Regions from separate parts of the Mesorhizobium sp. 113-3-9 genome, predicted to be linked through region 1. Evidence: predicted binding sites of a transcription regulator. Region 1 holds the regulator's gene; the other holds the start of a gene.
The links. Region 1 encodes PhoB, which activates phosphate uptake and scavenging genes when phosphate is short. Its sites were predicted from a motif close to TGTCATNNANCTGTCAT; they were not measured.
Positions count from the first base shown of each region.

Region 2: MesoLj_RS02540 (DUF1045 domain-containing protein) is a predicted target of PhoB. The motif match lies at 1,434-1,450, and genes of this name have one in related genera.

Region 1 covers NZ_AP023246.1:1,641,812-1,645,013, forward strand. Annotated here, with positions in the region: gene pstB (phosphate ABC transporter ATP-binding protein PstB) at 1-787, shown strand, start outside; gene phoU (phosphate signaling complex protein PhoU) at 813-1,520, shown strand; gene phoB (phosphate regulon transcriptional regulator PhoB) at 1,643-2,332, shown strand; gene MesoLj_RS07980 (ROK family transcriptional regulator) at 2,671-3,202, opposite strand, start outside.
Region 2 covers NZ_AP023246.1:551,703-554,904, reverse strand. Annotated here, with positions in the region: gene MesoLj_RS02545 (alpha-D-ribose 1-methylphosphonate 5-triphosphate diphosphatase) at 1-650, opposite strand, end outside; gene MesoLj_RS02540 (DUF1045 domain-containing protein) at 687-1,394, opposite strand; gene iolB (5-deoxy-glucuronate isomerase) at 1,548-2,360, opposite strand; gene MesoLj_RS02530 (DUF3329 domain-containing protein) at 2,560-2,778, opposite strand; gene iolE (myo-inosose-2 dehydratase) at 2,822-3,202, opposite strand, start outside.

The sequences.
Region 1 (3,202 bases):
TCCAGACATGACGATCGCCGCCGAGGCGGCGGCCAAGGCCAAGATCGAGGTCAAGAACCTCAACTTCTACTACGGCCAATCGAAGGCGCTGAAGGATATCACGCTGTCGCTGCCCGAGCGCAGCGTCACCGCCTTCATCGGCCCTTCCGGTTGCGGAAAGTCGACGCTGCTGCGCGTCTTCAACCGCATCTACGAGCTCTACCCCAAGCAGACCGCGGAGGGCCAGGTGCTGCTCGACGGCCAGAACGTTCTCGACCGCTCGCAGGACCTCAACCTTTTGCGCACCAAAATCGGCATGGTGTTCCAGAAGCCGACGCCGTTCCCGATGTCGATCTACGAGAACATCGCCTTCGGCGTCAGGCTCTATGAGAAGATCAGCAAGGCCGAGATGGACGGTCGTGTCGAGCAGGCGCTGAAGCGCGCCGCTTTGTGGACCGAGGTCAAGGACAAGCTCAATGCCAGCGGCCTCAGCCTGTCGGGCGGCCAGCAGCAGCGGCTGTGCATCGCCCGCACGGTGGCGGTGAAGCCGGAGGTCATCCTGCTCGACGAGCCGGCCTCCGCGCTTGATCCGCTGTCGACCGCCAAGATCGAGGAACTGATCGACGAGCTGCAGGCCGACTACACGATCGTCATCGTCACCCACAACATGCAGCAGGCGGCGCGCGTCTCGAAGCAGACCGCCTTCATGTATCTTGGCGAACTGGTCGAATTCGACCGCACCGAGAAGATCTTCACGTCGCCTCGCGAGAAGCGCACGCAAGACTACATCACCGGCCGCTTCGGCTGATCGCACGCATACGAGGACCAGGATCATGGCCGAACATACAGTCGCAGCCTTCGACGAGGATCTCGGACAGATCAGCAGGCTGATCAGCGACATGGGCGATCTCGCCGGTTCGATGGTCGGCGGCGCCACCAAGGCGCTGCTGAATTCCGACAACGCGCTGGCACAGCGCGTAGTCTCCGACGACGCCATCATGGATGCGCGCCAGCGCGAACTCGACGATCGCGCCATCACGCTGATCGCCAAGCGCCAGCCGATGGCCGACGATCTGCGCCATGTCGTCGGGTCGATCCGCATGGCCGGCGACCTCGAACGCATTGGCGACCTTGCCAAGAACATCGCCAAGCGCGTCGGCACCGTCGGTCTCAACGCAACGCCGCGCGACCTGTCGCATTCCATCGACGCCATGGCGCAGCTGGTGCTGATCCAGGTGCAGGGCGTGATCGAGGAGTATGCGGCGCGCGACGCCGCCGCGCTTGCGAAGCTGCGCGCCGACGACGAACGCATCGACGTCAAGTACACCTCGGTGTTCCGCGAACTGCTGACCTACATGATGGAGGATCCGCGCAACATCACCGCTTGCACGCATCTGTTGTTCTGCGCCAAGAATCTCGAACGCATCGGCGACCATGTGACCAACATCGCCGAGAACGCGTACTATGTCCTGACCGGCACGCAACTGCCCGCCAACCGCCCCAAACAGGACGAGACGGCGATGTCGGCGCCGGCGGCTTGAGCGTTGGAGCGGTTCAGCGTTTCGCGGAAACGCCGAACCGCTCTATCTCTTTGTTTCACGCAATTCAGGATGGAAAACCGCTACATATTTTTTCCTGGGATTGCTTTAGAGGTGACCAGTCAATGATCGCACCACGCATCATGGTGGTGGAGGACGAGGAGCCGCTCGGCGTGCTCCTCCGCTACAATCTGGAATCGGAAGGTTATCAGGTCGAGGTGGTAACCCGCGGCGATGAAGCCGAAATCCGGCTGCAGGAGAACGTGCCCGATCTCCTGGTGCTCGACTGGATGGTACCGGCGGTGTCCGGCATCGAACTCTGTCGCCGGCTAAGAATGCGGCCCGAGACCGAACGGCTGCCGATCATCATGCTTACCGCGCGGGGTGAAGAAAGCGACCGCGTGCGCGGCCTTTCGACCGGTGCCGACGACTATCTGGTCAAGCCGTTCTCGACGCCGGAATTCATGGCCCGCGTCAAGGCGCTGCTGCGCCGCGCCAAGCCGGAAGTGCTGTCCAGCGTGCTCAAGGTCGGCGACATCGTGCTCGACCGTGAATCGCACCGGGTCTACCGCAAGAAGAGCGAGATCCGGCTCGGGCCGACCGAATTCCGCCTTCTGGAATTCATGATGCGCCATCCCGGCCGCGTCTTCTCGCGCAGCCAACTGCTCGACAATGTCTGGGGTGAGACGATCTATATCGACGAGCGCACCGTGGACGTGCATGTCGGCCGCCTGCGCAAGGCGGTCAACAATGGCCGCATGCCCGACGTCATCCGCACCATCCGTGGGGCAGGCTACGCGATCAGGGAAGATTAGAGCCTTGAGGCGGAAGCGTTGATCGGTTGAATGTGTCCACTCCCGGGTCACACGCATTGACAATTGGCTGAGACGCTCATGGCTTCGTATCCTTGGGCGAGCAAAGGAGCGCAGCGACGCGGCGCGGACCCCTGGAGCTGCTCTGCAGCCCAAGGATCCATGCCGCGACCTCAAAGCGTTGCCACGGCGCAAATCCTGCTCCGCTGCACTGCGTGGCATAGGTCACGGAATGGATCCCAGGGTCTCCGCGACGGAGCTTCGCTCCTGCTCCGCCCACGGATGACGACGGCCAATCTCCAAGTAAGCGAGGGTCTACGGCATCAACGACGAATGCCAGCTCAGGCAACGCTCTTCCCGGCACTGCCTCTTGCCTGCACGCCCGGCGCGAAGATCTCCTGATCGACGAAGGTCAGTGCGCGCATGGCGCAGCCCTCGCGGATCAGGGGCAACTCGTTCGGTTCGGTGTCGAACGAAATCGATTTCGAGTGCTGGCCGCCGGCGGTCTGGGCGATCGCCTCGCGCAATGCCGGCTCGATCAGGTCGAAGGCGGCGGCGCTGACGCCGACCATGGCCACGGGGGCGGGATCGATCAGCGCGAACAGGCTGCCGAGGCCATAACCCAGTGCTTCGCCGGCCTTGCGATAGGCTTCGCGCTCGGGCCCGGCCCGTTCCCGTGCCGTCGTCGCCAATGCCCGCATCTGCGCGTCGCTGACGTCGGCGACCGGTTCGGTGTCCTCGCCAAGCTGCCTGGCATTGCGCCAGATGGCGTAGTTGCCGGCATAGGCCTCGACGCAGCCGCGCCGCCCGCAGCGGCAGAGCGCGCCGCCTGGCCGATGGATCATGTGGCCGAACTCGCCGCCCGACGAATGG
Region 2 (3,202 bases), 1.1 Mb from region 1:
ATCACCGCGCGGTTCGGCGCAGAATAGCGCGCCGATTCCGCCATCCGCTTCTCGCAGAACAATTTGAAGTCGCGGTCGGTCAGCTTCAGCTTGCGCTGGTAGTAATAGGCATAGGTTTCGAGATTGACGAACTGACGCTGGCCGGGCGCATGGTCCATCAGCGAGGCCAACTTGACCCGGTCGTCCTGATCGAAATTGGCGAAGGCCTGCAGGCAATCCGGCGCCGAAACCTCGCAACGCAGATGCAGGAAATGATCGGCGCGCAGACGATCCTGCGCGACGCTGTCCTCGATTGCATCGGCCAGCTTGCGGATATCGGCCAAGGTGAGATCGGCGTCCTCGTCCATGCCGACGCGCAAGGCGTCGAGCACGGTGGTGATGCCGGCCGTCGCCACCTGGGCGTCATGGGCAAGCACCGCGGCGATCGGGTTCCAGCGTACCTTCGGCCGTGGTGCGTAATGGCCCTCGAGATGGTCGGTGTGCAGTTCGACCAGCCCCGGAATGACATAGTCGCCGCTCATGTCCTCGCCGGTGCGGGCAGCACCGGCATCGATGCCGGCGATCAAGCCGTCGCGCAGCACCAGCGACCCTTCGACGATCTCGTCGGCAAGCACGATGCGGGCGTTGGAAAGAACGGTTTCGGCGGTCATTTCGGGCAGTCCTTGATCATCTGGGGCAGGGCTTGTTCAGGCGATTTTTCTGGCCGGTCGGCGTCCCAGCACGTGCTGGGAAAGCACCATGAACGGCGCCCCGGGTTCGGTCTCGACAAACAGCGTCAGCGCGTCCACCAGCACAGGTTGTTGCAGCACTTCGGCGAACAGGCTGTCGATTGCTAGGCGAAGACGAGGGCTTTCCTGTGGCCCGACCCGACCCGACAGCGTCATGTGGAAGCGAAAGGTCTCGAAGACATAGGGGTAGCCCCACTGGCAGAGATTGCGGAACTCGGCCGGCTTCAGCGAATCGGGGCTGCGCCGCTCGATCTCGGCCTCGGTCAGTGGCGCGCGAAAGCGGTCGAAGTCGCGCACGACCTCGTCGGCGAAACGGTTGAGCGAAGGCAACGGGCCCTCGGGCACCAGCGCGAAGAAGCTGTCGATCTGACTGACGACGAGCCGCGGTATCGTCACCACCGGCGTCGCTTCGGCGAAATGGTCGAGCCCCGCGCGCAGCGAGGTCTCGCTCTCGTTGGCCGCAAGCCGGAAGGGGGCTTTCAGTGTCGCGTGGAAGCCATAGCGGCGGGCCGAAGCGGTGTGGAAGGCAACTTCCGCCGCCGCCAGGTCGGCCACGGCCTCGACCGGCCTTGTCGCCGCGCCGAACGGGTCGCGGCCCAGCCAATTCGCGGCGATCCGCGCCAGCGGTTCGTCCTGCCGGGGGGTGAAATAGATGGCATAACGCATGGGAAGTCCTCGTCAGATCCGTTGCCATAGGTGATTTCCATGACGGATTGACGAAGCTTTGAAGGGTTTTCGAAGGCAAATCGAGCCAGGCGGTCCTTAGCCGACGATTTTTTCAAGCTGGACCAATAACTTCAGCCGGCGCCGCCGGAATGATCAGGCCTTCATCAACCATTCGTGCTCGGGGGCATTGTGGAATTTCCACGTCCGCTTCGGCCCGGCCATGACGTTGAGATAGTAGAGATCATAGCCATGGCAGGCGGCGCAGGGGTGATAACCCTCGGGCACCAGCACGACATCGCCATCCTCGATCGCCATGGCTTCGTCCAGCGCGCGATGGCCGTTCTTGTCGGCGTCGGTGTAGACGCGCTGGAAGGCAAAGCCCTGCGGCGGGTTGAGACGGTGATAGTAGGTTTCCTCGAGATAGGATTCATCAGGCAGATTGTCCTGGTCATGCTTGTGCGGCGGGTAGCTCGACGTGTGGCCGCCGGGCGTGATGACCTCGACCACCAGCAGCGAGTCCGCCGGCTTGCCTTCCGGCAGGATGTTGGTGACGTAACGGGTGTTGGTGCCCTTGCCGCGCACCTCCTGGCCGAGATCGTCGGGTCCGATCACCCGAACCGGCAGGCCGCCGCCAAGACCGGGCGCCGAGCACACCGCCAGTTCCAGCTCGGTATCGGCCGTTACCGACCAGTCCGATCCCTCGGGGATATAGACCGACCATGGCTTGCCTTCGAAGGGCGACATGCGTTCCCCGAGCAGGCCAAGATCCTTGCCGCCGGCTTTCGCGGTGCCCTTGCCAGTGACGAACACCAGGCAGATCTCACGATCGTCCGTCTTTCCCGAGGCGCTTTCGCCAGGCCGCAGCCGATGCAGGTCGAAACCGACATAGGTCCAGCCGGCGCTTTTCGGCGTGACGTGGGCAACGCGGCCATGGCTCTTGTCGGCCTTCACGAGCAGCTTCGACATTTTTGTCTCTCCTATTTCACTGGCTTGAGGGGCTCCGTGAAGCCAAGCCGTCTGTTTGAAAGGGCCATCGCAAATCTTTGGTCGGCGCGCTTCCATCTTCGTCATCCTAGGGTCTGCGCTGCGTCGCTGCGCTCCTTGCTCCGTCCTAGGATGACGAAGGTGGAAGCGCCGTAAGCTAATCGCCAACGCACGCGATCAGTTACTCCTTCGGTTCGGCCTCGGCCGTCGCCTTGCTCTCATCAACCGGCTTGTACAGATAAAAAAACTGCCAGACGCCATAGCCGGCGAAGCCGAGCGCAATGACGCCCCAGAACGGCGTGCCGGTGGCGAACTCGATGATCGACCAGATGACGCAGACCGCGACGACGGCGACACGCCGCCACAAGGGCCGGAAGAACGGGTGCTCGGAATCTTTCATCGGGCCAATCTACAGCAACCTGCCCCGCCGTGAACCCATCGCGTCAGGCATTCGGAAAACCCTGGGTCTCCACCGTGTAGCCGGCGGCCGTCATCACCCGCATCAGCTCCTTGTGGCCGACCTGCGCCATCTTGAGCGGCGGGTTCTTCTTCGGGTCCTGCTCGGCCTCGACCACGAACCAGCCCTCATAGCCATGGTCGGCGAAGCGCTGCACGATGGCGCCGAAATCGAGCGAGCCATCGCCCGGCGCGGTGAAGGCGCCGAGCGCTACGGCGTCGAGGAAGGACTGTTTCGTGCGGTCGAGCCTGTCGATCACGTCCATGCGCACATCCTTCACATGGACATGGCTGATGCGCTTGTGGTGGTTGTCGATGGCGCGCAGCACGTCGCCGCCGGCAAAGGCCAGGTGCCCGGCATCGAGCAG